4 regions of the Dysgonomonas termitidis genome follow, and region 4 is predicted to be linked to each of the others. Evidence: riboswitches for the same ligand, from Rfam matches in the RefSeq annotation. Region 4 holds a riboswitch; each other region holds the start of a gene.
The links. Region 4 has a riboswitch for cobalamin ahead of ACYQ3L_RS16520 (TonB-dependent receptor). Riboswitches for the same ligand answer to the same signal wherever they lie in the genome.
Positions count from the first base shown of each region.

Region 1: it holds a riboswitch for cobalamin, as region 4 does, so the genes downstream of both, ACYQ3L_RS14775 (precorrin-2 C(20)-methyltransferase) here and ACYQ3L_RS16520 (TonB-dependent receptor) in region 4, are expected to answer to the same signal.
Region 2: it holds a riboswitch for cobalamin, as region 4 does, so the genes downstream of both, ACYQ3L_RS14720 (TonB-dependent receptor) here and ACYQ3L_RS16520 (TonB-dependent receptor) in region 4, are expected to answer to the same signal.
Region 3: it holds a riboswitch for cobalamin, as region 4 does, so the genes downstream of both, pflB (formate C-acetyltransferase) here and ACYQ3L_RS16520 (TonB-dependent receptor) in region 4, are expected to answer to the same signal.

Region 1 is NZ_BAAHYD010000002.1:2,549,289-2,557,069, reverse strand. It holds gene ACYQ3L_RS14790 (fibrobacter succinogenes major paralogous domain-containing protein) at 316-1,773, shown strand; gene ACYQ3L_RS14785 (AraC family transcriptional regulator) at 1,978-2,940, opposite strand; gene dpp5 (dipeptidyl-peptidase Dpp5) at 3,298-5,394, opposite strand; cobalamin riboswitch at 6,064-6,370, shown strand; gene ACYQ3L_RS14775 (precorrin-2 C(20)-methyltransferase) at 6,485-7,192, shown strand; gene ACYQ3L_RS14770 (ABC transporter substrate-binding protein) at 7,199-7,781, shown strand, end outside.
Region 2 is NZ_BAAHYD010000002.1:2,528,965-2,536,745, forward strand. It holds gene ACYQ3L_RS14705 (family 20 glycosylhydrolase) at 1-1,801, opposite strand, end outside; gene ACYQ3L_RS14710 (DUF456 domain-containing protein) at 1,965-2,459, opposite strand; gene ACYQ3L_RS14715 (cobyrinic acid a,c-diamide synthase CobB) at 2,516-3,814, opposite strand; cobalamin riboswitch at 3,936-4,245, shown strand; gene ACYQ3L_RS14720 (TonB-dependent receptor) at 4,297-6,474, shown strand; gene ACYQ3L_RS14725 (sirohydrochlorin cobaltochelatase) at 6,484-7,410, shown strand; gene ACYQ3L_RS14730 (TonB-dependent receptor) at 7,428-7,781, shown strand, end outside.
Region 3 is NZ_BAAHYD010000001.1:944,872-952,652, reverse strand. It holds gene ACYQ3L_RS03680 (hypothetical protein) at 44-397, shown strand; gene ACYQ3L_RS03675 (hypothetical protein) at 403-1,053, shown strand; gene ACYQ3L_RS03670 (hypothetical protein) at 1,227-1,754, shown strand; gene ACYQ3L_RS03665 (ribonuclease H family protein) at 1,751-2,146, shown strand; gene ACYQ3L_RS03660 (hypothetical protein) at 2,222-2,425, shown strand; gene ACYQ3L_RS03655 (HU family DNA-binding protein) at 2,501-2,767, shown strand; cobalamin riboswitch at 2,854-3,046, shown strand; gene pflB (formate C-acetyltransferase) at 3,514-5,745, shown strand; gene pflA (pyruvate formate-lyase-activating protein) at 5,804-6,520, shown strand; gene ACYQ3L_RS03640 (formate/nitrite transporter family protein) at 6,549-7,337, shown strand; gene ACYQ3L_RS03635 (DEAD/DEAH box helicase) at 7,414-7,781, opposite strand, start outside.
Region 4 is NZ_BAAHYD010000002.1:3,036,091-3,043,871, forward strand. It holds gene ACYQ3L_RS16505 (hypothetical protein) at 1-529, opposite strand, end outside; gene ACYQ3L_RS16510 (PKD-like domain-containing protein) at 568-2,373, opposite strand; gene ACYQ3L_RS16515 (YncE family protein) at 2,417-3,586, opposite strand; gene ACYQ3L_RS16520 (TonB-dependent receptor) at 3,583-5,646, opposite strand; cobalamin riboswitch at 6,045-6,237, opposite strand; gene ACYQ3L_RS16525 (HU family DNA-binding protein) at 6,324-6,605, opposite strand; gene ACYQ3L_RS16530 (ribonuclease H family protein) at 6,681-6,947, opposite strand; gene ACYQ3L_RS16535 (hypothetical protein) at 7,248-7,370, shown strand.

The DNA.
Region 1 (7,781 bases), 490 kb from region 4:
ATATAGTCTGTAAGATTTCTAACAAAAATAACTTTAATTATTGAAATATCAAAAAAGTTAATTTTGGTGTGTATAGAATAAAGATAAAGTAAAAAATGGTTAATGTAGAATTATTTCATTATATTTATTTTTAATTATGAAATATTTCTCTAATTTTGCGGAAATTTTAATATGAAATCACAAAAAATACAACTATGCCGCTTAGTTACTATACACATAAAGATTTGTATTTTAAGAGTTTAACCCATCCTTAGGAATGTTACTATATGAAAGAACTACATATCAAGATACAAACAAAAATAATTTTATCTACATATGAACACTTACACAAGAACAATAAGATTCACTTTGTTAGGGTTTGTTACGCTCGCTCTTCACTCATTTGGACTTCATGCACAGGTTACAATTGGCCTGGGAACAGCCCCTGCCAAGGCAGGATTATTACAACTGAAAGAACAGGAACCTGATGCGAATAATGTAACATGTAAAACAGGAGGCTTTATCTTACCTCGAGTGGCATTAGTGAACCTGAGAACCTTAGAACCATTTGTCAATCCTGCAGAGTCCGGATATGATAGCGAAAAATCAAAAAATATAGGTCTATTAGTATATAATATGACTAAAACAACACCCTTTGTTCCGGGGTTATATTTATGGGACGGGGAAAAGTGGGATATACTGAGAACAGCTTCTGACTCTATTCCCACAAGAGATAATCCAGGCAGTGTCCCTGTAGAACCGAATGCACCATCCAGCATGACAGATCCTGCGGCACTGAAATTATCCAACTCATTCATTGTGGGCTACAACAAAACGATAGATATCCCTGTAATAAAGGCATATGCGGTGTGGAATCAACTATTGAACCTGAATGAGGTAGGATTGCAAGGAACTGTTAGTGTCGAATTGTTATGGGAAGATAAAAAGGATTTAATTAAAGAAGTGACCCTTGCTTCGGGAGACAAAGGGACAGCTTCGATGCTGAGAATTACAACCAATAACAATAGCCTGCAGGGGAACGCACTTGTGGCCGTGAAAATAAATAATGTGATACGTTGGAGCTGGCATATATGGATCACCAATTATGATCCTGAAGTCCTTGCCGGAGAAAAAGTATTTAACAATGCTACATTTATGGACCGTAACCTGGGTGCGATAAATACGATACCGGGTAATATCGGTGCGTTGGGATTACTTTACCAATGGGGAAGAAAAGATCCGTTCCCAGGATCTTCGGCCGTAGACGATAATATAGAGATAACACTTTATAATCTGACCGGGGCAAATGTCTCTATTGAGAAGAGCAAAGTGAATAATAATCTCAATATGCCTAATTCGATTATCAATCCGCATACATTCTATTTTAGCACCGAAGGTAATCAGGACTGGTATAGTAATTCCGGTACAACCAATAACCATTTGTGGAATAATACCGACGATACAAAAGGCACCTATGACCCGTGCCCTAAAGGATGGCGTGTACCTCGGAGCGGATCTGGCAGTAATTCTGCCTGGAACGGCTTAGGCGGTGGTGGACCTGCCTTCGATAAAGGCAAAGGAGAAGAATGGGCTACGGCTGGATATTATCCGGCTGCCGGATATCGCGAACCAACTACCGGAAATTTGACAATGGTGGGGCTGGAAGGGTATAACTGGTCTGCCACAGCCTTCTACAGTACAATATACCGGCTGTTTTTCAAATCTTATTATGTCCAGGTAGACGCAACGGACAACAGGGGTAAAGGAAGTTCGGTACGATGTGTAAAAGAATAATTCGATATAGATAAGATTTATCTACTCTGTGTAGTTTTTTTAATTTGTCTTAAGGTTGGGATGGCATATGCGTGAGCATGTGCCTTTCTGTTTCATAAGAATAATTTTTAGTTGAAAATAATGAGTCCCGCGAATCTCTCGACTCACAGGACCCAACCTTAACACAAACTTTACAAAACTACATATATATTTTTTTGTTCATTCTTATTTATCCATCCGGTATTGTGTAGGAGACAGCCCCGTATGCTTCTTAAAAAACCTACTTAAAGAAGTTTGATTAGAAAAATTAGTCTTTACGGTTATCTCCTGTATATTCAATGCCGGATTCTTCAATAGCGACTTTATCTCCATTATACTATATTCTACAATCCAATCTTTTGCTGACCGGCCACTAACATCCTTTACTACCGATGTCAGGTATTTAGGTGTAATATGGAGCTTTTCGGCATAAAAAGCAATCTCTCTGTTTTCTCTGAAATATTGCATTATCAGGAGAAAGAAATCGTATGCAAGCTTTTCTTTCCGGCTATCAAGATCCCTTATGGCATTTTTAGATAATAGATTGCTCCTATAATTATTATAAAGATCAAGATAGAAAAGCCTCAACAGGTTGACTATATATTCCCTCTGGAACAGATTATCGGCCGACTTCACCCAACTATATACGAGATCGTAATATCCGGAAAACCGGCACACTTCATCTTTCGACAGCTTGTAGTGATACTTTCTTCTCATATGGATAAAGAATAGAGGTGAAAGACGCGCTACTCCGCTAAGGACATCATTTATTAATAGATGCGACACCGTAAAATAGTTGATAGAAAAATCAGCGCTTTTGCTTTTCAGCGAAATGATTTGTCCGGGAAGAATTACCATTAACTCACCTTTCAACAAACGATGCTCCTGCATATATACATCTATTATCGCAGAGCCTTCTATACAAAGCCCCAAGATTCCGACAGGAAGATACGTCTGGGTATATGTAACCGGAAGAGCATTTTCCCCCACACAAATATTAAAATCATACCCAAAAGAATATACAGAATTTTCCTTGTCCTCTGACAGAGATTTTTTTTCTCCGTACATTTTCGCCTTGTCTTCCATCTCAGTCTTGTCTCTCCTCAATATCGGGTGCAAATATATAACATCATTCCTTACAATTTTCATCTAGTGGAAATATGGTATAACATTTAGGAAGTATGGTATCCATTTTATTCGGATTTTCGATAAAAGATATCCTTATTGGCTCGAAAACCGGCCAATCACACTCTGATTACATCCATTTTTTGTCTCTATCCTTAGTGTAAGTTTATCCTGCAAATTTAGCAAAACAAGAGATATAACATATAAATAATAAGATATATTATAAAAATAATATAGATTTTATTTAATACAGAAACCAAATAAAGAGAATTTATACATCTATATCCTTTATATTATACCCGGAGACTGAAGCTATTCAAAACAAAAGCTTATCAGACAAGTCATCTGATAAGCTTCTTTATATAATAGCCCTCAATATTTTTACTTCAGATAAGTATCGAACCAGCGGAAAAACTCCCGTTGGAATAGTATCCCGTTTTGAGGCTGGGCAATCCAATGGTTTTCATTCGGATAAATAAGCATACGTGCCGGAATCCCCCTCAGCTTAGCGGCATTGAATGCCATCATGCCCTGCGAGGCGAGGATGCGGTAATCCAGTTCTCCATGCGAAATCATTATCGGAGTATCCCATTTCTCCACAAATTTGTGAGGAGAGTTAGCATACGAACGCTGTGCGATAGAATTACTCCTGTCCCAGAAAGAGCCGCCCAGATCCCAGTTGGCGAACCACATCTCTTCTGTTTCGAGGTATTGCGCCTCTACATTGAAGATACCGGCATGAGCAAGAAATGCTTTGAAGCGCTTGTTGTGGTTTCCGGCCAACCAATAAACGGAAAATCCGCCATAACTTGCGCCTGTACAACCAAGTTTATCCGCATTTACAAAAGGCTCCTTAGCCATAGCATCTATAGCCGAAAGATAATCTTTCATATTCTGTCCGCCGTAATCTTTGCTGATCTGTTCCAGCCATTCCTGACCAAAACCCGGAAGACCTCTGCGATTAGGGGCAACGACAATATACCCGTTTGCAGCCATCATCTGCAAATTCCAACGGTACGACCAAAACTGGCTCACAGTACTTTGAGGACCACCCTGGCAGTATAAAAGAGCCGGATATTTTTTATTTGGGTCGAAGTTTGGCGGATAGACGATCCATGTCAGCATTTTCTTCCCGTCAGTAGTAGCAATCCAACGCTCTTCCACTTTACCCATTTTTAACTGCCCGAGTATTTCTTTATTTTCAAAGCTCAATTCGGTGGCTTCCCCGTTAGTTGTATTTACAGAATATATTTCATTTGGCGCCGATAACGAATGGCGTATTGCGATAAGTTTATCTCCGGCTATGCCGAATGATTCATAATCGTAATCACCCTTTGTTATCTGATTTATTTCCTTGGTATGCACAAAGGCCTTGAACAGATGCGTCTTAGCCTCTACACATGAAACGAAATAAATACTCTCATTATCGTTCCAGGCCAGATAATCGGTGTTATAATCAAACTTTTCGGTTACATAAATTTTATCGTTAGTGGTCAGATTCATTACAAACATCCGGTTTTTGTCCGATTCGTATCCGTCACGCTCCATACTTTGCCATGCAATATATTTGCCATCAGGAGAGAAAACAGGATTGATGTCATATCCCATCATACCTTCTGTAAGATTTTTCGTCTCTTTTGTATCTATATTATACAGGTATATATCGGAGTTGGTAGACAAGGCATATTCCATCCCTTTTTTCTTCCGGCAGGTGTATGCAATGGATTTACCGTCGGGACTCCAGGCGAGTTGCTCTATTCCGCCGAACGGGAGCATAGGGCATTCGTAAGGTTCATCGCCTAAAATATCTATACCGTCTGTCATTTTTGTACCGTCATAACCGGCTATGAAGCTGTGGGGGATTTCCTCCACCCATTCCGACCAGTGTTTATACATCAAATCATCTATGATGCGGCCCGATGCTTTAGGCAGATCGGGGTATTTATCGGCAGTACGTTCTCCGTACTTTATATTTTTAATGTACAGGATTTTCTTCTCATCAGGCGAATAAGAAAATCCGTTGACACCGCCTTCTATGTCGCTTATCTGCACTCGTTCACTGCCATCAGGATTCATTTCCCAAATTTGCGAAGAGCCGCTTTCGCTACTTAGGAATGCGATCTTGGCACCACCTTTCACCCATACAGCATTGTTTTCGCTTTTGGCAGTTTGGGTTATCTGCTTTTTGTCCGAGCCATCAATATTCATGGTGAATAACTCCCGGTTGGTCTTATTCTGCTCGATGCTCACATAAGTGACTCCATAGAGTACTTTTGATTTATCAGGCGAAACTTGTACGTCGGATACGCGTCCGAAGCTGTAAAGGACTTCGGGGGTCATGATACCGTTTTCTACTTTTACGGTGGCTTTGCCGATCAGGGGGGCATCTTTCTCCGTGTCTTCTATTTTTGCGGAAAATTTACCGCCACACGAAACGACTGATGCGCCGAGTAATAATGCCATAATTGATTTATTCATATAGTTAAATTATATTTTATAGGTTCAAAGATATTTGTTTTTTGCAATACATACAACAAATGTGTCGACGCTCCAATTCAATTAGCAAATCTTTTTTTCGTTATCCCTAACCACACACAAGGTGCATCAACCAGCAACTTATTTTCTAAAAAACTTGACAAACCTGACACATTTTACATTTTTTCCCTGTACCCTTTACGTAAATCTTTGCGCCCTCCGCAGTAAAAAGTTGATTACACTCAAAAAGCGCAGATATACCCTGATTTATTACAACAAACAGTGAACAACCCGTATTTTGTCCTTTGGTAACTATCTTCCAAAAATCTGACAAACTTTACATATTTTCATATAGATATAAAACTTTACAAACCTGACAACTTTTCAGTTAACAGTTAGCAGTCATCAGTTAACAACTCGTATCTTGTATCTTGTTTACTCGTAACTTGTAACTGCCCTAGGGCGAAGTAACTTGTAACTGTTAAAAAGTTACAAAAGTTACACTTTTATCAATTATTTTCTCTCCTCAAAGCCAAGGTTTCTCTCCTCAAAGCTAAGGTGGGGGATTGAGGGGGCTGATTCATTCTTTCAAAGAGCTATGAGCTAGAAGCTAAATATATAGATAAAGTTATTTCACATACATTATATAAATCATTATAAATTTAATTCCATATCTTTGCACTAAGTTCTGGTGTTACAAATCCGCGTGCCGGACGAGTAATTAAAAGGGAATCAGGTGCAAATCCTGAACAGACCCGCTGCTGTAAGCTCTATTCAGTTAACAGTTAACAGTCATCAGTTAACAATGTTTCTGAAAAAAGTTTTTGAACAATACTCAAACCACTGATTGACAGTCATCAGTCATCAGCTATCAGTTAATAATTTTTGTTAACTGTTTACTGCTAACTGTTTACTGAAAATGGGAAGGCCGTTCAAAAATGGAGTAAGTCAGAAAACCTGCCGGAACATTATTAGTTGAAAGCTCGAGGTTTAGGCTTAAATACTATTTACAGACAACACACATACCTGTTCGTCTATTTTAGTCCTATACTAAAGGCATCTGATTCTAACTCTTATAAAATGAATCTTAAAGATGTTTGATCCTGTTACGTTCGTATCCCTCGGTCCCGGAGACCCGGAACTGATAACCTTGAAAGGTTTGAAAACACTGCAAGAAGCAGATTTGATATTTTGTCCGTCAACCGCCCTTCCCGGAGGAAAAAGCTCCTCACGGGCAAAAGATGTCCTATTGCAATTGAGCATCGGCGAATCAAAGCTGAACACATTCAATGTACCTATGAACAAAGACCGTTCTCTGGCCATTGAGAGCTACAAGGCTGTGGCGGAAGAAATATCGGACAGGTATAAATCCGGACATAAAATAGCTGTTACAGCCGAAGGTGATGCCGGATTCTACTCTACCATCTATTACATAAGCGAATATCTTACACAGGAGAATATACCGGTCAGCCGCATCGCGGGCGTACCTGCGTTTATAGCCTGTGGCACTCTGGCCAACATTCATATTGTGAAACAAGAGGAAGAACTCGAAGTTATTCCGGGTATCATAACATCAGCAGATGGTCTGGAAGAAAAGATCAAAACCGGCAAAACCGTTGTACTGATGAAAGCTTCCCAGTGCGAACAAGTAATAAAGGAAGCATTAGAAAATATTCAGGACATCACTTTCCACTATTTTGAAAATGCAGGAATCTCCGGCAAAGAAGTCTATACTCAGAACAGGGAAGAAATACTCAATCGTAAATTCCCTTACTTTTCACTAATAATAATCCGCAAATAAACAAATATGAAATTCCTTGCCCGTTCAATAATCCTGCTTGCTTTTGGCTGCTTCATAGCATGTAACCCGAATAAGAAAGACAGCAACAATATTTCCAGCATGCATGATACATTAAATATCAAATATGCAAAAGGCTTTACCGTATCCGAACATGGAAATTACAAACTGGTGGATATACATGATCCTTCCGGCGAAAGCGATACCAAGTATCAATATGCTTTATTGAAAAGAGGGGAAGATAAAACGGGCATACCTGCCGGATACCAGATTATAGAAGTCCCCGTAAAAAGCGTGGTGTGTATGACCACCCTGCAAATTTCCAATTTTATCAAATTAGACGCTGTAGACAAAATAGCGGGGATAACCAGTACCCGTTTCCTGTTTAATCCTCAGCTAAATGAACAATTGAAAACCGGGAAAACAAGCAAAATCGGTATCGAAGGGGAGTTTGACAACGAAGTGGTTATGGCTATCGATCCCGACATTATCCTTGTTTCGCCCTTCAAGCGCGGAGGTTATGATGCTATCCGCAATCTGGATATTCCTCTGATCAGCTTTTTAGGATATAAAGAATCGTCTCCTCTGGGAC
Region 2 (7,781 bases), 510 kb from region 4:
TAAATACTTCCGATTTTAGTGTAGGTTCACTGCCGTCTGTCGTATAAACCATTCTGGCCGGTTCGGTTGTCTTGAAGTCAAGTGTTGCCTGATCTGTAAATGCTACGAAATTACACGAGAATGGCGCACTGACAGAGTCACCCCAGTATTTTATCGTATAAGGGCCTTTATCCTCCGGCATAGGTATGTAGTAATTGATTCCGTGCATATCGAGACGTACACGTTGGTTGTCGATACGTCGTTCAAAATCTTCATAGTTCTTATTTTCCTTTGCGGACCATGTCAATTCAGACAGGGCTATAGCGCGCGGATACATGTCGAGTTCCATCTCCTCACCGGTATAATTATATTCGTTCCACATATTCGCCTGAGCTCCAAGTATGTGATGTCTCTTGTCATCGGCAATTGATTCAGGAACGGGTTCGTAATTATATACCTTCTTCAAAGTCAGAAGTCCGCCTATAGTTACTGTCTGAAGATTAGCATCTCCTTGATATTTATCCACATACAGCCATGCTCCCGGGGTCATAATTACATCATGTCCCATATTTGCCGAAGCGATACCGCCTTCTTCTCCCCGCCAACTCATTACAGTTGCAGATGGAGCAAGTCCGCCTTCGAGTATCTCATCCCAGCCTATCATTTTTTTGTTGTGTTTCAACAGAACTTTTTCTATCCGCTGAACGAAGTAGCTTTGAAGCATCTCTTCCGCACTGTGTTCTTTATTGCCTTTCAATCCAAGTTCCCTGATACGGGCCTGGCACTTAGGGCATTTTTCCCAGCGTATTTTCGGACATTCATCGCCGCCGATATGGAAATATTCACTTTCGAACAAAGGAACTACTTCGGCAATCACATCTTCAAGAAACTGAAATACTGAATCGTTTCCTGCACAGAAAACATCATTTGCAACACCCCAGATGTTACGCACTTCGATTGGTTTTCCGGTGCATGATAATTCCGGATAAGCATGTAATGCCGCCACAGCATGACCGGGAAGTTCTATTTCGGGTATCACTTCTATAAACCGTTCTTTGGCATAGGCTACTACTTCTTTCACCTGTTCCTGCGTGTAGAAGAACGGTCCATAGGTATTTCCTTCACCTTCGGTACGGACAGATCCCATTTCAGTCAGTTTAGGGTATTTCTTTATCTCGATGCGCCAACCCTGGTCTTCTGTCAGATGCCAGTGGAATTTATTGATTTTAAACATAGCCAGTACATCCAGTTGCTTCTTGAGAAAGTCTACATCGACAAAGTGCCGGCATACATCGAGATGTTGACCTCGGTATTTGAAACGGGGTTCATCTTTCACTGTCACGGCCGGAATATTCCAGGCTATGTTTTTTACCAGAGTAGGGCTTTCTATTTCGGCCGGTAGCAATTGCATAACCGTTTGCATACTGTAGAATAATCCCTGAGGTGTTTTTGCCTGTATGTCTATGCCCTGATTAGTTATGTCTAATGTATATCCTTCGTCGTTGACATCCAGTTCAGGAGTGATACTCAGATCGATATAGCCGGAAGCCGGTTTATCTTTTACCGTTTTGATATCGTAGCCTGTCGAAGCCTTTATCTTTGCGGAAAAATAAGCAGCGACCTTATCTATATCTGCATTACCGGAGACGAAAACTATACTTTTTGAAAGTTTAAAAGTATCCTCCTTTTGTGTCAGTTCTAGCGGGATAGGAGTAATGTTTATACCTTGGTTGTAGGGTTTCTCCACAGTTGGTTCCGTTTCGCTGCACGATGTTATCAGCACCATAGCTGCCAGAGAAAACAAAGGAACGAGTTTTTTCATTAGCATAATGATTTAATTTTAATTAAAGGTTCTCTATAATACATACAAATATAAGCATCGTTTAGCTTAGTTGTATTTTAAAACTGTTAATTAACATTTGGAAAGTATACCGTCTCAAATGTTAAAACCTGAGAAGGCTACCTATACAGACTCTATAAAAGCTTCAGAAAAAGATACCAATTACCTCTTTAAAAAAGTAAAAAGCAAGAATGAAAGCTACAGCCAGTTTCATTACTGTTCCGGCCATAAATCCAATGAAGGCTCCAAATCCGGCTTTAAGAGCGGGTTTCGGTTCTTTGCCGTCTATCAGTTCTCCGATGAAAGCTCCTAGAAATGGGAAAAGGATGATACCGAAGGGTTGAAGAAAGAACAGACCGAAGATAATTCCTATTGCACTACCCCAAATACCTTTCTTTCCTCCGCCGAATTTCTGGGTACCCCATATAGGGATATAAAAATCCAGTATCTGTACAATGATGACAACAATGGCCCATATGATTAGAAACCGGGAGGAAAATTCAACCTTCGATGTGAGGTGTAACAGGAAAATACCTGCATAACTGAGCGGAATGCCCGGCAATACGGGTACGATACAGCCGATTATACCCGTGATAATGAGTATCGCGCCTATTATGGTAAGAATAATATCTATAGCCATCCGTTATATATTTCTACAAATATAGTAACTAAATGGATGCCTAATAGTCACCGGTTTTAAAATAAGTCCATCAGGTTATCCATATCTGCCCAGTACAGATGCGTGTAACCTGCGATGACATTCTTATAGCGCAATAGTTTGGTATCTGTGGGTTGCCCTTTGGCTGTGTATTGTTGTACAACGCTTTGTTGTTCGCTTTTTATGGAAGAATAGTGGAATTCGTGTCCTTTGAGTAATACGCCGTTATATTCGAATTGCCTGTAACCCAGTTTGAGCCTCATATTCTCCATTGTGGCTTTTTGGTCGAAAATATTTACCATCGCGTATTCAGTACCGTCTTCATCGGAAATGGATGATGAAAGGTACATCATGCCACCACATTCGGCGAGTGCTTTACCTCCGGCTTCAACGTAATGGCAGATACTGTCCTGCATCGTCCGGTTATTATTTAATTCGCTAAGATATAACTCCGGGTATCCTCCGGGCAGATAGACAAAATCAGATTCAGGCAGATGCTTGTCGTGCAGCGGGCTGAAATAAGACACAGCGCCTATCCTTTTCAGGTATTCCATATTTTCATGATACATGAAGTTAAAAGCCGCATCACGGGCTACGCTTATCCTTAACCCCTGTAAGGGTACGTTAATTTCTTTTATTACTCCTGCATCCGATTCTCTTTTTGCTGTAACGGACAGTAGCCTGTCTATGTCTATATGTTTTTCTATCAGGGCAGCAGCCTTGTCGGCGAAATCATCGAAGCGGTATTGTTCGTCGATATTCAATCCCAAATGGCGGGACGGTATTTCTATATCAGTATTTTTAGGCAGATAGCCCAATGGCTCAAGTCCTGCATCGTGGCAGGCATCTTTTAAGAAATTGTAGTGGCTTTCGGAAGCTACAAAATTGAATATGACGCCTGTAATATTTATCTTATCGGAGAAATTCTTGAAGCCATAGAGCAGGGCCGCTGCCGAATAGGCCATCGATTTTGCATTCAGGACTAATATGACAGGTATATCCAGTTTCTCTGCTATTTGCGCGCTGCTTCCATTCATGCGGTCGTATCCATCGAATAGCCCCATGACACCTTCGGTGATACAGACATCTTTATCCGACGAATATTTATTATACAAATACTTTATATGGCTTTCCGACGATAAGAACAGGTCGAGATTGACAGATTCCTTTCCTGCCGCCAGGACGTGATATTTCGTATCTATATAATCCGGCCCGCATTTAAAGGGTTGTATGTTCAGCCCTCTGTTCCGGAGTGCTCTTAATAAACCTAAAGTAACTGTAGTTTTACCGGAGCCGGAAGCTATCGCCGAGATAAGGAAATTGGATGTATATGTCATGATTCTTCTTTTTCTTCAGCAAAAGTATAAAATATGGGATATGAAACCCGTATCGGTGTATAGAAAATAATATACTTGCAAATTATTTCCTTAAATACTTTTTTCTGATATTTAAAAAAATTAACTTTGCTGCCGCTAAGGTGATGTAAACAGACATCCGTCTTTTACATAAAAAGGGAATCCGGTTAAATTCCGGAACAGTGCCCGCTACTGTAAGCTCTATTCAGTTAACAGTTAACAGTCATCAGTTAACAATGTTTCTGAAAAAAGTCTTTGAACAAGACCAAATACCACTGATTGAAAGTTATCATGCATCAGTCAACTGTTATCAATTCTTTGTTGACTGTTAACTGCTCACTGTTAACTGAATGTCGGGAAGGCCGTTCAGAGATGGAGTAAGTCAGGAAACCTGCCTAGCATACAATAAATTAAATATTCTCGGGGCCAAGAATATAATTACTAACATTATACTTCGCATTTTAATGAGAAAAAAAGTATTGGTTACAGCCATCCTGTGCTGTATTGTAAGCATGGCATTTGCCCAAATGACCTTAAAGGGAAAAGTCGTGGATGAAAATGAGAACCCTGTTGCGGGTGCCAGTGTATGGATCGAATACACCACACTGGGAACTTCGACGGACGAGAACGGAGAGTTTAGTTTGCAGAGAGTACCCGAAGGAAAACACACTTTAAGAGCATCTGCTCTCGACTACAATGGAGATAAGATTGATGTTGCTTCATCCCGGGGTGATATCTTATTTATCTTAAGGAAATCACCTCTAAAGTTAAATGAAGTAGTAATTACAGGTACAGGTACGCACAACAGACTAAAGAATACCCCTGTAGCAATGGATATGATTACCAAAAAGGAACTGGAGAATATCAATATTCCCACATTCGATAATGCCATGATGGCTGTCAGCCCGTCATTTTCTTTCATGACCACGGCTATGGGTTCTTATATGCAGATGAACGGATTAAGTAATCGTTATATACTTGTATTGGTAGATGGGAAAAAGCTTGCAGGAGATGTGTCGGGTAATACAGACCTGTCGCGGATAAACATGAAGAATGTAAAGCGTATAGAGGTGCTTAAAGGTGCGGCATCGGCATTATACGGATCGGAAGCAATGGGAGGAGTTATTAATATTATTACTGAAAATCCTAAAGAGTCAGTATTTATCACATCCGATACCCGTTATGCCGGATATGGACAATTTTCACAGGCTATAAACGCTGATGTAAATTACAAATGGTTTTCATCTTCAACATCCTTTCAGCGTAACCAGAGCGATGGCTGGCAGTTAAACACGCAGGAGACATCGGGTGATAAGCTGATAGATACAGATAAAATGGCCGTGAATACAAATTATTCTGATGTGGTGAGCCAGAAATTCACTGTGAGGCCGAATAAATCCCTAAGCATATACGCAGAAGGAAGCCTCTATGACAAGAAGCTGAAAAGGCCTGTATCGTCATATGCGTATGATATGAAATATGAAGATTATAATATAAGTGCGGGAGCAAGGTATCTCCTTAAAGATCTGGCTGTAATCACACTGGATTTATATACCGACAATTTTGAATATTACCGTGAATATATCAAGGATGATGGTAATTATAAAAACGGGGATGAATCGAAGGAAAGAAGACAGAAATATTATGACGCTAACCTGAAAGGCATATTCAGCTTAGGTAAATACAATCGCCTTTCGGTAGGAACGCAATATCAGTTGGATTATATTGAAAGTCAGTCGGATACAAAAGATGGTTCGAGAGATGTATATACATATTCGGTATATGCGCAGGATGAGATAAAGCTGCTGGATAGCAGGCTGCAATTCGTGCCCGGCTTCCGCTATGTTTATAATGAAGCATTTGGAAATAGGTTTACGCCGAAGTTGTCGGGAATGTATTCACTCGATCATTTCAATTTCAGGGCGTCTTATTCGGCCGGATTCCGCGCTCCGGATATGAAAGAATTATATACAAGAACCATAACGCGTTCTACACTAAGTCTTGGTAATTCCGGTCTGAAGCCGGAATCATCCAATTATTACTCATTGAATACCGAATATCACAACGATTTTCTGACAGTCTCTGTTACAGGATATATCAATCGGATAAAGAATATTATCCAGACAAGGGATGTTACCGAAACGATAACCCAAGATGAAAAGAATGAAGGGATAAAGAAAAAACAGGAATACACCAATTCATCCAGAGCCCGTGTAAACGGATTCGAAACCTCCGTGAATTCATACCTTGGTGCGGGACTCAGTATAGGGCTGGGTTATAGTTATGTAAATTCCAAGGATTACGATACAGGTAAGCCGTTGGTGCGTTCCAGCAAGCATATCGGTACAGGAAATGTAAACTGGAATAAAAAATGGTGGATTGTAGATTCGAACATAAACTTTAACGGACGGATACAAAGCAGCCGTTATATGGGAGATAAAGATCCCGCGCGCGCATATAATCAATGGAACGTGGCGACCCGCCATCGTTTGAAGAATTTCAACGGTTTTGTTGTAGAACCGGGCTTCGGTATCGAAAATATTTTTGATTTCGTGGACGACAAGCCTTTCGGGGCAAATTACGCTACACTGTCCCCCGGACGGGTCTTTTATGTGAGTTTGTCTCTAAAGTTCAGTAAATAATCTGGATATATGAAAAATATTTTAGCAACTATACTATTATATATTGCAGTATTACCGGTTCTTGCCCACGGAGGCGGAAATTATGAACACTCCGATTTCTTCAAGACGATGAAGCCGGGAGATAAGGCTGCTATTCTGATGGTGCATTTTGGAACTACACATGCCGATACCCGTGAACTGACCATAGATGCACTGAATGATAAAGTGAGGAAAGAATTTCCTGAAGTGGAACTGCGTGAAGCTTATACCTCGCGCATAATTATCAAACGCTTAGGCGAACGGGGTATAAACAAACAGAATCCGTTAGAGGCTTTGAAACAATTACATTCAGATGGATATACTCATATTTTGATACAGGCATCTACGATTATCGACGGAGTGGAAATGGAGTCACTGGACAAGAATGTGGCCGAAATAGAACCCTTATTTAAAGATATACGCGTAGGTAATCCCTTGCTTTATACCCCTGAGGATTATGAAAAGGTGACAGAAATACTGACAGACGATACTGACGGTAAGATAGCTTATGTCTGGGTAGGACACGGAACATACGATGCAACTACGGCTCAATATGCAATGCTTGATTACATGCTGAAAGCCAAGGGTCATAAAAATCATTTTGTAGGTACGATAGAAGGGTATCCCGCTTTCGAAGACATGCTGGCGCAGCTGAAAGCTTCGGGGCTCAAGAAAGTTGTGCTGACTCCTCTTATGTTTGTGGCTGGTGAACATGCAAAAAATGATATTGCCGAAGACTGGAAGAATGATTTGGAAGAAGAAGGATTCACTGTGGAACTACAGTTGAAAGGCTTGGGGGAAAATCCAGCGATACAGGACTTGTATATTTCCCATCTCAAATTTAAAACCGGTCACCGTAAAATCGGGATAATGAAGAAAAAAGCCATCTATGAAGTTACGGGGGAAGTAATGCATTAATAAAAGACAAAAAACAAATGAAAAAATATCTATATATAATCATCGGTACCATGATGATAGGCAATGTATTTGCCCAAAATAAAACTATGACAGACACGATCTTCTCTATTCGGGAAGTAGAAGTTGTGGGTACTAATCTGAAAAAGAACGAAGTAGGCAAACTCAACGTACCTCTCCAATATTTGCCGCTTTCTGTAACTACAGTATTGGCAAATACCCTGGATATGAGAGGTATCGTGAATATGCAGGATGCTGTAAAGTTCTTGCCTAACACCCGTATGCGTACTACCTATGGTGCATATCAGCAATTTGAAGTTCGGGGATTCGACTATACACCGATTATGATAGATGGAGTGAGGGACGAGCGTACT
Region 3 (7,781 bases), on a different contig from region 4:
GCCATTTACTCTCTGGAATAATAAACAAAAAACATTCTTGCAAATGAAAAAAAATCTATCCGCATCCGATATTCAGGTACTGGAAGGCCTGGTAAATATTCCGGAAGATATACTTCTAACTTTGAATAATCTTGGTTTAATCGATACGTCTTCTGTACTAAATATCATTATCAGAAATGAATATCAAACATTGATTAAAGATGGCTCCTGCCTCAAAAAAGATGCTGTAATACTTTTGGGTAAGAAGTACGGCATATCAAAAAGCAGTATTGAGATAATTGTCTACAAAAAAGAAATGAATAAAAAGAAGCAATGCCCATCCTGTAATAAGGAGGTATCGAAGTACAAATACCTGAAGAACGACGGGCTTTGCGATAGTTGCAACCTTAAAAAATAGAGATTATGCAGAATAACTGGCCGGAAAAGGATTACAGGCTGGCAGTGCTATTGCGGATATGGTGGTGGATTCCGCTCATATTCGTTATCGCTACCGGAGTGATTAAGGATTGTGCCGGCAATGGAATAGACCCGATGGATGACAGTATCCTTAAAAATACCGGAATTGTCGGGCATGTTATGGTAATGGACAGTACCTATAACGGATTCAGGGTCGTTTATGTGACAGCGGGACCTGTGACGGGAGAAAGGCTTGAAGAAATAAAATCGAGGGAGCATATTACCGGGGCGTTTGAAAGGTTACAGCATGATGCACCCGTCCATTTCGGAAGCCTGCTTGAAACGGATATCTATGACTTTGCTGTCTTTGCAAAGAAATACGACACGGATAAAGACATCAAAATCCACAATATATTCGTAGAAGGCCCACAGAAGAAGAACTTATACCTCGGGCCAAATCCCATGATAGAAAACCCGGCCGTATGGATCGATGAAAATACGGACCAGGGGGTACAGTACCTGAAAAGCGACGATATTTATTTCCTGTATGATAAGCCCGGCAGGATTTACAGGTATTGGAAATGCCGGGGAATCCATTCGATGTCCGCTACCGACGAGCGTTTCAGCCACTTTTCAGAAGACGAAAGGATCCGGTAAAAAAGATATGCCAACCCTGTATATATTGGTAATCCCCGCTAAAAAAATAACAGTAGAAATATTTGTTCCCATAGTTTAAATAAGGTATTTTTGTTTTGATATTTTTGATAAAATGATTGGATTATAGATTATTAACTGATTGCAATAGATTTCATATGAGGTAATTAAGAAGTATGGCAATTGAAACCTCGCAAATCAAATTTGCGGAATCGGAAAAGACGGGGGAACTTATCGGATTTGTATCCCGGCATTCCAAAACAAAGAAACTGAAGGGAGTCCGGGAGAACTCGACATTTGGAAAAAAGATCTGTGTATTATCAGGGGATTTAAAAGGAACAATCATACCCAATATCTTATACGATGTGGAACTTAAAGCGATGCACCGGGGCAATGGATACGTTGTCGTATCGGCCCGGCCCAGGCAATTTAAAGCCCGGATAGAAAAAGTGACCGTACCGAAAGCCATCTACAGGCTGAAAGTCACATTCGGCAACAAGACGGTCTACTTTGACCCGAAGCATGGCAAATCGGATTCAAGCCGTACCCTGGAGGGAGTTCTCGATATATTAGCTTCCCGCGTTGACATAGAGGAGCCGGATTCAGTGCTTGCTGAATTTAAGGAGGAGGGGATAGCGCTTATTAAACAGATGGAAGCCGATGGATTTTTAGTACCGAAGTCGAATAAAAACCAACGGAAATGAAACGTCCATCGAATGGAATAGCTACAGACGCGGCCCATTCCACAAAAAACAAACTGACCCGTTACCGGGGAATCGACCTTAGTACCGGCAGGCAAATCTTCCTGGAGGATTTAGGTAACCAAACGGTGAATATAGGCGAGTTCCTGGGTGTGGTTGCGGCTGTAAAATATATCATCGAAAATGATTTCCATCCCAGGGTTATTTACACAGACAGCATTACGGCTATAACCTGGTTTAACAACAAAAGAACGGCATCAGGGAAGAGAAATACGGAACTGGAGAAAGCCGGGGTCTTTTTGAAAGTGTTTTCTGCAGAAGTAGATAAGATTGATGTATTGCACTGGAAAAATGATTTATGGGGGGAAACTCCGGCGGATTTCGGATGCAAATGATAAGATGTGAATATTGTTAGACCGGTGCTTTCCTGTCTTTCCTGACAGGAAAGCACGCTTATTTTAATGATTACTATGGCAAAGAAAAAATCGGAAATAGATAAACTGGTAAGCTTACCGGAGAAAGAATACCTGGAGCTGCTGGAAGCCCAAATGACTCTCAACGCGTTGAAAATAGCGGGAGTGGAAGAGCTTCCCCTGTATAAGGGTATCAAAAGCATTATAGAAGACGGACGGGTGGAAATACATAATAAGCCCATACAAAAAAGATACAGGTGAAATTAATCTTTATCTTTGTAAGCATCCCGGAACAGAGAAGAAAAAGGGGCCGTATACAAAAACAAATAAAACCGAATGAATAAGAAGCAACTGACAACCCTGGCCGCCAGGAAAGCCGGGGTATCCCAAAAATATATAGCCGACAGCTTAAACCCGGTATTGGAAACTATTATAGAAGTATTGTCCGGAGGGAACAATATCACCATACAAGGTTTCGGGTCATTTCAGGTAAAGACAATGAAGGAACGCAAGTCAAGAAATCCGAAGACAGGAGAGTTGATTGTCCTTCCGGAAAGGAAGGTTGTTAAGTTTAAGCTGGCAAACGGAAACCAGGTAAAATGACCCGCTTTCTATCCTACCTGTACCTGATGCGAATTATTCTTCTAAATTAATTCATATTAATTAGGATTAGTTTTGAAATTTATCCTACCTTTGTCAACTGTTTTGGTGCCACTTTCTGCATTCGTAGATAGTGGTGAAGAGGGAATCAGGTGCAAATCCTGAACAGACCCGCTGCTGTGAGTTCTTAATAGTTTTACACATTCTTATGCCACTGGATAAATCCGGGAAGGCGTGTAAAATGGAACGAGTCAGAAAACCTGCCAGAGCAAATTTTGTCAGGTCTTTTTTGTGTCCTACTTTTTTATACGTGGAAATTACTCTGGTAAAGTCTATGTATCCGGAATACAAAAAAGGATTGTCTAAAGAGGTTTTATGAAGATAAAGCTGTATACGCTTATTATTGTATGTTCATAGTATTAAACCATGCCTAAGTATGGTCTCATGTATGAAATAGTACTATACGATACAAATAATTGCTTATATTCAGATAGTTATATCTTTGACTTCTATTGTCAGAAGACCTGCCAGAATTGATCAATTAAAAAGCTTTCGGGAAATAAGGCTTGAGAACCATAAAAAGATTCTCTCACTACAAGGTGAGGATTCATTATTATTTTTTCTGTTTCCTTAAGTTCCGAGAGCCATGTTTATTCTTTTTTAGAAGAAATTGGGCATGCTTTTTGTGATATATCTATATGTCCGGTTTTTAATTATTGAAACGCCAAGTTGAATTTAAATAATAACAAATGGAAGCATATAAAGATTTTAAAGGGACCAAGTGGAAAGAAAAAATCGATATAAATGATTTTATCTTAAAAAATTATACAGAATATACAGGAGATGAATCTTTCCTGGAAGGCGCAACAGATGCCACTACAAAGCTATGGAATAAGCTAAGCGAGATGTTTAAGGTTGAAAAAGAAAAAGGTGTTTATGACGCTGAAACCAGAATTCCTTCTCAGATCGATGCTTATGGCGCAGGGTATATAGACAAGGATCTGGAAAAAATAGTAGGTGTACAGACAGACAAACCTCTCAAGAGAGCTATCTTCCCTAACGGCGGGCTTCGCATGGTACAGCAAAGCCTTGAAGAATACGGCTACAAACTCGATCCGGTTACAACAGAAATATTTTCCAAATATCGTAAAACTCATAACGAAGGTGTATTTTCGGCATATACCGACAGTATCCGCCGCGCCAGAAGCAACGGCTTATTAACAGGCCTGCCCGATGCATACGGACGTGGTCGTATTATCGGAGACTATCGCCGTATTGCTCTTTATGGTGTAGACAGGTTGATTGCCGAGCGTGAAAAGCGTTACAAGGAATGTGACCCTATCGTTATGACAGATGATCTGATCCGTCTTCGGGAAGAACTGAATTCACAGATACAGGCACTGAAAGCCCTGAAACGCATGGCTGCTGATTATGGATTCGACATTTCAAATCCCGCGACCAATGCTCAGGAAGCTATCCAGTGGACGTATTTTGGTTATCTGGGAGCTATTAAAGACCAGAATGGCGCAGCAATGAGCCTGGGACGTGTGACCACCTTCCTCGATATTTACATCGAACGGGACTTAAAAGATGGCATTATCACAGAGAAAGAAGCTCAGGAGATGATCGACCATTTTGTAATGAAACTCCGTATTGTTCGCTTCCTCCGTACAAACGAATATAATGAACTATTCTCGGGAGACCCTGTCTGGGTTACCGAGTCGATCGGCGGAATGACCAATAACGGGCGTACGATGGTAACCAAAAACAGTTACCGTATGCTGCACACCCTCTATAATTTAGGCCCGGCACCGGAACCGAATCTTACAATCCTGTGGAGCGACCGATTACCTGAGGCATGGAAGAAATACTGTGCGAAGGTATCTATCGATACATCTTCTCTCCAATACGAAAATGACGATCTTATGCGTCCGCAACTGGGAGATGATTATGGTATTGCATGCTGTGTATCGCCAATGCGTATCGGGCACCAGATGCAATTTTTCGGAGCCCGTGCCAACCTGCCGAAAGCATTGCTTTATACTATCAATGGAGGTAAAGATGAGAAAACAAAGGCTCAGGTATTGCCTAAACACTGGGTAGAAAAGATTTCGGGCGATTATCTCGAATTTGACGAAGTATGGGAAAAGTTTGACCGTACCCTCGACTGGGTTGCCGAGACTTATGTGAAAGCACTGAATATTATCCATTATATGCATGATAAATACTCATATGAGGCCCTCGAAATGGCTCTGCATGATGTAGATATCGTACGCACACAAGCCTTTGGCGTATCCGGCCTTTCTATCATCGCGGACTCGTTTGCCGCCATAAAATACGGAAGAGTACGTATTGTAAGGGATGCTGACGGAGATGCGGTAGACTATATACAGGAAAAAGATTATGTTCCTTTCGGAAACAATGACGATAATACAGACCAGTTTGCCATAGATATAGTGGAGACGTTCATGCAAAAAATCCGTAAGCGCAAAATGTATAAAGACGCGATCCCGACCCAGTCGGTATTGACTATCACATCTAATGTCGTTTATGGCAAGAAAACGGGAAATACTCCAGACGGACGCCGCGACGGAACTCCTTTTGCACCGGGTGCTAATCCGATGCACGGACGCGATACCAGAGGAGCCGTAGCATCATTGTCATCGGTAGCTAAACTTCCGTTCGAACATGCAAACGACGGTATATCTTATACATTCGCCATCACTCCTAATACACTGGGTAAGAACCGTGAGGAAGAGGCTCAGAACCTTGCAGGACTGATGGATGGATATTTCTTGCAAACGGGTCATCACCTGAATGTGAATGTGTTCGACCGTCAACTATTGGTTGATGCGATGGAGCACCCCGAGAAATACCCTCAACTCACAATCCGTGTATCCGGTTATGCTGTGAACTTCATCAAGCTGACTAAAGAGCAGCAGCTGGATGTTATAAACAGAACAATTACAACTACGTTCTAATCTCACATAAAGCTAATAAATCAGGCAGTTAGAAATTTTCTGCCTGATTTTCTTCAATATGAAAGGTCGTATTCACTCGTTTGAAACATTCGGCACCAAGGACGGGCCGGGTATCCGCTTTGTATTCTTTATGCAAGGCTGCCCATTGCGCTGTCTCTACTGCCACAACCCTGATACATGGAGGCCAAATGAGGCCAAATATGAACTGACACCTCAACAGGCTTTAGATGAAGTAATAAAAGTAAAAGCATTTGTTAAAGGAGGTGTCACTGTTTCCGGTGGGGAGCCGATGTTGCAGCCGGAATTTGTATTGGAGTTATTCAAACTATGTAAAACCGCAGGGATACATACCGCCATAGATACTTCAGGCTTTCTGTTTAATGACAAGACAAAGGAAGTTTTGTCCTATACCGATCTTGTGTTATTAGATATCAAGCATATAAATCCCGATAAATACAAAGAGCTAACTGCCAGACCTCTTGAGCCTACCCTCAACTTTATAGAGTACCTCGCCGAAATAAATAAACCGGTCTGGTTAAGGTATGTACTTGTCCCTCATTTCACAGATAATGAGGAAGATTTGCATGAGTGGGCCCGGTACGTAAGTCAGTTCAAAAATGTGGAACGCGTTGATATCCTGCCTTTTCATCAGATGGGAATACATAAATGGGAGCAGATCGGACAAGAATACAAGTTGAAAGATATAAACCCTCCATCAAATCAGGAATTGAACAAGGCGGAGGTTATTTTCAAAAGCTATGGACTCAATGTATAATCTCTATTCTTAATTTAAGAGACAAATAATGAAAAACTACAACACTCCGAAAGAAATCACCGCGGAGTTTGCCAATTCAGGCATTTATAAAAGCGATTTGCCATTATCCAAATTCAGTGTGATAGCCATACTCGGAGGAGTATTTATTGCCTTCGGCGGATTGCTCTCGGTTATGGTTGCAGGGGGAATACCCGGAGCAGGTGCAGAAAATCCCGGACTGATTAAGTTTATCGCCGGAGCGCTTTTCCCTGTCGGGCTTATTATAGTATCCATCACCGGAGCAGATTTATTTACCAGTGACTGTACAGCGTTTACACTTCCCCTATTGGAGAGAAGGCTAAAGACTTTTACTCTCATTAAGCTTCTTATCCTCTCTTATCTATTTAACTTTATTGGCTCCCAGGTAGTCGCTTATCTGCTCTCGTCAGGAGTCGGATTATTTGACAAGGACCCCTGGCAACATTACCTGCATCACTATGCAGAAGTAAAGGTAAACCAAGACTTTATGACCGTCCTTATCAAAGGAATCGGAGCCAACTGGCTGGTTTGTCTGGGAATGTGGATGGGATATGCGGCAAAAGATATTATAGGAAAATGTATAGGTATATGGATTCCTGTCATGCTCTTTGTCACTCTGGGTTATGAACACTCCATAGCCAATATGTTCTTTATTCCTGCTGCAATTTATTCGGGTGCGGATATTCTTTGGCGTGATTTTATTCTCCATAATTTAATTCCTGCCACACTGGGCAATCTTATCGGAGGGGCTGTTTTAGTCGGATGTGTCTATTGGTACCTGTACTCAAGAGAAAAATGATCTTCAATATATTAAGATAACAGGCATTTACTTTATAAAGTAAATGCCTGCTTTTTATTCTTATGATTAGTGCCAATCAGTCAATATTCTTTATAACATTCCTCGCCAACTCTATCTTATATCTCTTACCTTTCATTTTTTCATCCTTAATATTAGACAAAAGTGTTTTCACAGCCGGAAAACGGACAGCTACAAAAGAGATAAAGTCTTTCACTTCTATCAGCCCCAGATCGGCTTTATCCAGCTTTCCCTTCTGCAAAAAGAAGCCGACAATATCACTTTTATTCAACTTATTCTTCTTTCCCCCACTCACATAGATTGTTTTGTATCCGGGCTTCTTCGGTAAAGGTTTTCCTGCTTTTAGTTCTAATATATCCGTATTTTCAGGGATGTAGTTCGGAGTTTTATCTTCTTTATACAATACAATATATGCTGTACCGGAAG
Region 4 (7,781 bases):
TCCCGTTTACCGGATATATAGGATTATTGGTTTCATTGTTATAAATGAGATAGTGGCTGCCTGATTTATTGATATTATACCCCAATCCGGCAATAGTATAACCCATAGACCCAGTCATATGAGTTAGGAAGATAAGCCTTGGGTCCGCCTTTACAATTTCCCTGAGCATGTCAATACCATACGCATCTCCATTCCATTTGTACCCCCAGACTAAAGCATCGGGTGTTTTACCATCATGCCATTCTATAACCAATGCTGCTTTATTCGTACCTGTTCCCACCCAGAATTTTACATCATCCATTGTGAAATCCGGATCTCCCCCATTTGAAGTATCTGCTGATTTGGTTAAATACGCTGATTCAATACCCCTAATTGTCGATTTTGATAAATCATAAGGTTGTCCTTGTACAGTAAATGTATTTTCTTTTGCACCCGACACATTTGAGTTATCCATAATTACATTTTCTTCCGAACAAGAAAAAAGTGTTATTAAGGAAATCAGAATTAGATAAGAGAATAATTTTTTCATAAGTTTTACTTTTTGTTAACAAGATTAATTAATTACGATTACTCGTCTATAGTATTTATACTTTTTCCTGACATATGCAGATCCTCCCCTCGTTCAACTTCGGTAGAGCACTCTCCAAGCCACCCATTTTCCTGGTTTATTCCGTTGTATATTTTCACAAAGTCAATACCTGGCAGATCAGCCTTGTTTCCATTTTTATCTATCGCCCAGTCAATATCAATGCCCGAATTATCATCCAGATTCGGATAATTATCCACATATCCGTATCTGAAAGCATATAAAACAAAATAGGTGCTAGCCTCATTAATACCGGGAACATATTTCCCTTCATTTATTCCATTCTCTGGCAATCGTATCCCCTTAAAAGTCATCTGATTTTCCTTGATCCATGCCGGATAATAGGTTTGCTGATGGTAAACATTCTTTACTTTATATCCACTATTGTTCTTATTATCTTTCCATCGGATATATTTTTCGATTGTCATATATGCGTTTGGATTATCAGGCTCACCAATTATTTCCGGATCTTCTTTCGCCGGTTTATAATATGTCATCTCATAGTCACGGTAAACTTTAGTATCATTCTTATTTTCTTTTGCATAAGAAAACCAAGGCTCATTATCAGCAGAAAAGTTACTGCTACCCTTAATTTCGTACCATTCATCCTCATCAGGTTTTCCGTTTTTGTTTTTATCATATGCGACCATGATAATACCGGGTTCGCAACTTCCGCCAAAAGGAGCTCCCGGACGCCCGTAATTGGCGCCAAAGGCATTTCCGTTAATTCTGAAATCACGTTTTCCCGGAACATTTATAATCGTATGGTCAAATCCAACTGTAACATATCCCCCCCATCCTCCAAGGGTAATCATCCAGGCATCTTCTCCAACCAGCCATTCGTTTGCTTTCCTTACCATATCTGCATGTGTATCACCTTCTGTATATTCGGGTAATTTATTAACAAATTGACCCGGGGCGGGGAGATAGTCAAAGACTTTGGATATATAAGAACTTAATTGTTTCTCCGTTTTTTTTACTGTAATCTTTATTACGCTTTTTATTTCTCCATCTGTCACATGTAAATTATATTCTCCCATTTTAGCTGCAACGAACATTGCTGTTTTAGAATTTGCAGAAGAAAGCCTGTACAAATCGGACGGAGCATCCAGAACTTCCCATTTTACGTTTTCTACATTGGTTAAGTATGCCGGGGCTTCAAGTGAAAGAATAGTATATACCGGAGTCTCAACTTTGATACTCTCTCCGTTTACTATTATTATAATCTCTTTTTCAGTTGTACCTTTTTTATTCGTTACATTCAAAATCAACTTATATTTTCCGGACTCTAAGGTCTTAAATACATAGTCTTTGGTATCTGCCACTGCCCTACTCTCCAGTAACCATGAATACGTCACTTCGCTATCGCTAACTATCGAGGGAGATAAGTTCAGTTCTGTACCCGCATCAACTACATATTTCTCATCCAAATTTGTAATAACAGGAGGGGAATCTCTTTTCACGACAGTAATTTCAATTTCTTTTTGCACGCTTCCTCCTGCATTTGTAACATTTAGCACAAGTTTATAGCTTCCCGCTACCCTTTCTTTAAAGGTGTAATTTAATGTATTCGCTACTTCCTGACCATCCAAAAGCCACCTATAGTTCTCCGGATTACCATTTGTAATAACAGGCTTCAGATCAAGGGCATCTCCTTCCAGTACAGTATATTTATCTTCCAGTCCGGAGATCGCTGGTGCTAGAACGTCCTCGTCACTACTGTCGGAACATGCTGACAGAAAGGCGAACAGGAACAACACATAAATCAATAAGTGTTTATTATTCATAATATGAGAATTTAGTTTTGTCAATTATTTATATGTCTTATAATCATTCGTTTTTATATATAGGTTGCAGAGCGAAATGCCCCGGTATGTTTCCTGAACGCACCACCCACTTTTTCTTCCCTTCCGGGCTAAAACAATATAGAAGGCCGGGAGTTACATAGTTTCCGGCATCGGTTATGTATATCTCTTTTGTTTCCGGATCAACCATGATACCATAAGGTTTCTGTATTTCTTTATCAGTACCATCTGTTATGATATTTTTAGTAATTATTTTGTGGGTACGTGTATCAACAAGACTATAAGATATAGTCCAATCTTGAGTGATATGGCTCCATTCTGTTCCGTAAACATATAACATATCATCGTCGATCCAGTAGTTTGTGGCAGCGACAGGAATAGTATCTGTTACCTTTTGCAACTGTTTATTAATAAAATAAAGACGGGCTGGCAGTCCCTTATAATCTCCGCGAGAACTTACCCAAAGGTCACCACGGCTATCGGCTTTTATTCTTTCCAGATTATATGCAACATCTATCCGTTTTTCTTCTTTGAATGTTTTTATATCTATGACAGATACAGTCCGCTCATAACCTGTTGTGTTGCTAGCTCCCATATAACCTCCCGAGTTGGCGACATAAATTTTACCATCCACGATCTCTAACTCATCGGGCTGAAATCCCACAAGGCAACGATCTACTTCTTTGAGAGTTGTGGTATCTATTTTTGCGACATAGCCTATCTGCTCGTAATTGGGGTCAATTATTACAGGACCGGCATAGGATGTTATATATGCATATCTTCCGAGAAATTTAATAAAGCGGCAATTGGGAATATTTATCTGGGTGATTCGTTTGGCCGTCTGGGCATCCATTACTTCTACTTTGTTAGAGCAATTGATTACTGCATATAATTTACTGCCATAAATACCAACATCATTGCCTACATCCCCCATTTCTTTAGGGACTGTGGGATTTCTTTCGGCATAGATATTCCGTGTATAAACTCCGGTTTCGAAATTATAATAATCCAAAGTTGCTTTATTACTGCCCATATTACCCTCATTGAGCAAATAAAAGCCTCTGTATCCGGTAACTTCCCTGGGCTCTCCCATAAGTTGGTCTTCAGAAAGAATCATTTCTATATCTTCGCGACAAGCACTGAAGCCGAACGTTATTATAATAGTAAATAGAAATAAGTATATTGTTCTTTTCATAGCTCTATAGTCAATAAGATTCTATAATTTCGTTTTGGCATCGGATAATTTAATACTACTTCATAGTCTTGGCCGAACAGGTTATTGATTTCACCCGCAATACGCATATTGATGTTATTCATCTTGAAGTTTTTGATAATAGCCATATCATGGGTATACCATGGTTGCTGGTAAAACTCTTGTATATTGACAGAATTTTCGTAACGTTCCCCAACATATATAAAACTATAATTAAGCTGCCACGATTTATGTGTCATACTGGCTATTACCGAACCACTATGCCAGGGGATGTAGTTTATCTGCCCGCCATAACTCATTTCCTGCAGTACCGGATTATCTTTCCTTGTAAAATCTTGTGCCTTTTGATACGTATACGCCAGTTTTAGATTCATACCTATATCGTAAAGCAATTGAAATGCAGCGGACAAAGAGGCATCGATTCCCCATATCTCTACGGACCCTATATTGGTCATGGTCCAGCGATATAGGCTACTCTTTGCCGGTTCAGCCACAATTTTATCCGTTACTTCATTATAGTATGCATCTGCCTGCATTTGGACATATTTAATAAATCCATTTTTGAACGAACGGCTATACTGGAACCCGACATCGAACTGATGTGTGAATTCCGGTTTTAGCGCTGAAAAGCCAATGTTTGTATAATACAGGTCATTGAATGTAGGCATTCTGAATATTTTTTTATAAAAAGCCCTGAAATTTAAATCCTTGTTTCGAAAAGGCTTATAAGAAATAAAAAATGCGGGGGTCAACTCTTGTTTATCTGGAGCGGCAACAACAGTATCCTGATAGGGAGAATCCGGATTATAGTTCCCAATTCTAAGATCTTCATTGACGAATGTGGCAAGGATACTTCCTTGTATTTTGAAATTGCCCATTTCGACGGCACTGGCCAGTGCTATCAGCGAAGTTGTCCGCTGGGGGAAGAAAAAGCCGGGCATATCCGAACTCAGAGAATTATATTGTACATCGGTAGATAACGAGATATCCCAATTCGGAGTTATAGCATATTTATTAGCTAATGAGCCATACCATTCCCGTTGATGAAAAGAATTATCAATACGCATAGTCGTGGTATCCGGATTGAGAAAGCGCATAAAATCGTAAGCAAATTTTGCATTAGCCTGTATTTCATATTTATTCGTTACACTTTTTTGAAAAGAGCCTTGCACAAAAAAGCTCCTGTCCCACTGACGTTGCGAATTTTTCCACACATTATTGACAATAGCTCCCGGAAGTCCCCTGTTTGAATCATAATAATATAATTTAACTTTCCACAAACCATCAGGGATCGTACCGTATAAACCGGCTTCTGAACGGAAAGAAAAAACATCTCCGTTTTTGCGTACAGCCGTAGTATCATACATCACTTCTTTTAAACCTGGATAAACTCTCTTGTAACGATATTTATACTTTCCCGAAGTATTCATCATTTCGACATTAAAAGAAGCTTTTAAGTCATTGCCTATTTTGTGTTCGTATAAGACCGAAGGGTTTATTAAGTCGAAAGAACCGGTCTTTAAAGTAGTTTTCAGGTTATAATTTTTGTTTTTTGAAAATTGAGGAGTTCTAGTGTGAAGATATACTGAGCCAGATGAACCAAAATCTTTAGCCGGCTGAAATATGTCGCTCTTCTGCCCATTATATAGGGAAATATCCTCCATGTTGTCGAGGGAGAATTTTCCTAAGTCGATTTGTCCATTCTGGGCATTTCCCAATTGTATACCATCATAAAATACGCCTACATGATGCGTACCCATACTGCGGATATTGACTGTTTTGAGTCCTCCTATGCCTCCATAGTCCTTAACTTGTATCCCTGAAAAATATCTGATGGCATCAGCAACAGAGAAACTATTGAGAGCCTTTAGGTCTTCGCCTGTTAACTTTTGTGCGGGAATTACTTCTTTATATGATCTGACCGTAACAACAACCTCTTTGAGATGTTGAATACTGTCCAGTTTACTTTGACCATGAGCAAACTGAAAAATATTCAATAGTACAACTATCGAAATTAGTTTTTTAGTATTATGCAAATACATTTTTAGCTAAATGAACGTTATCAAATAGCTTACAGAAAATTAATTATAATGAAGATTGAGTGAATAAGAAAGGCAAAAGCACAAAGCGCAGATTGATTTCCTATCAGTGTTCTTCAGCTTCATTTCCCGAAAGCTTTAAACTAATCAATCTTGGCAGGTCTTCTGACAATAGAAGTTAAAGATATAACTATCTGAATATAAGCAATTATTTGTATCGTATAGTACTATTTCATACATGAGACCATACTTGGACATGGTTTAATACTATGGACTTACAATAATAACCATATACAGTTTTATCTTCATAAAACTCCTTTTGACAATTCTTTTTTGTATTCTGGATACATAGACTTTACAAGAGTAAGGTCCAAATATAAAAAGTAGGACACAAAAAAGACCTGACAAAATTTGCTCTGGCAGGTTTTCTGACTCGTTCCATTTTACACGCCTTCCCGGATTTATCCAGTGGCATAAGAATGTGTAAAACTATTAAGAACTCACAGCAGCGGGTCTGTTCAGGATTTGCACCTGATTCCCTCTTCACCACTATCTACGAATGCAGAAAGTGGCACCAAAACAGTAGACAAAGGTAGGATAAATTTCAAAACTAATCCTAATTAATATGAATTAATTTAGAAGAATAATTCGCATCAGGTACAGGCAGGATAAAAAGCGGGTCATTTTACCGGGTTTCCGTTTGTCAGCTTAAACTTAACAACCATCCTTTCCGGAAGGACAATTAACTCCCCGGTCTTCGGATTTCTTGACTTGCGTTCCTTCATGGTTTTTACCTGGAATGACCCGAAACCTTGTATGGTGATATTGTTTCCTCCGGACAATACCTCTATAATAGTTTCCAGTACCGGGCTTAAGCTGTCGGCTATGTATTTCTGGGATACCCCGGCTTTCTTCGCGGCCAAGCTTACCAGTTTATCTATTTCCGATTTCTTCTTTGCCATAACATTCATTAAAATAAGCGTGCCTTCCTATTCCTGCGAACCAGAAGGCACCGGTCTAACAATATTCATGTCTTATCATTTACACCCAAAATCTGCCGGATTTTCTCCCCATAAATCATTTTTCCAATGTAATATTTTAATCTTATCCACTTCCGTAGAAAACACTTTCAAAAAGACTTCGGCTTTCCCCAATTCCGTATTTTTCTTCCCTGATGCCGTTTTTTTGTTGTTAAGCCAGGTTATAGCCGTAAAGCTGTCTGTATAAATAACCCTGGGATGGTAATTATTTTCAATGATATATTTTACAGCCGCAACCACCCCCAGGAACTCGCCGATATTCACCGTTTGGTTGCCTAAATCCTCCAGGAAAATTTGCCCTGTCCACAGAGCTTCTACAAGGGGTATTTATACTCCGGGACAACCTTGTTTTCCCTGTATATGCAAGGACATGGCAAGATTTATTGTAACTATTTTATTTCCAACACATTTAATCCGGTTGATCACAAGCTGGCGACTATATATACCAGAACCATATTTTGAACAGGGAAGAAGCCCAGGAAATAGCCGATGCTATCATGGAGCTCTGGTTAAAACAACTTGCCAGAAAAAAGAAAAGCTAAAATAAAAATATATATCGTATTTATGCGTTTTGCAAAAACTACGAAGAACAGCTTTTACTATTATAAAGAAGGTAAACGATTCGATTCCGGCAATGCTTCAGAATATTCGGAATACGAAATGCCGGCAGCCACTTGTCAACCATGATTCCCTTGTATAAAACAAAGACTTCCAGATAAATACCTATCGAGCATAGGGTAAGAATGGTATATGCTAAGGGAGTGAGTAGCGGAGTAGAAATGTCTATGTAAGTAGTTCATAAACAGTAAGCGGTCGCACAACATTGGCTAAGCCGGCATAGCCTGCTTGTCTATGTGTCTTATTCATAAATATGAATTGAAATAGTCACGGTTTAACCCCGAATAATCTATGATAAGCCTTAATAACTATTTCTTATAATCAGTATCTACAGCTATTTTATAGATTCTGAAAAACAGCACTCAAGGACTTCTATCTCTCTGAAAGGCACTTTACAATTATTGTGATTAGACATATTAACTTTTACTGTCAAAAAACTCTCTCATGTAATTTAACATAAATGATAGATTTATGTAATGA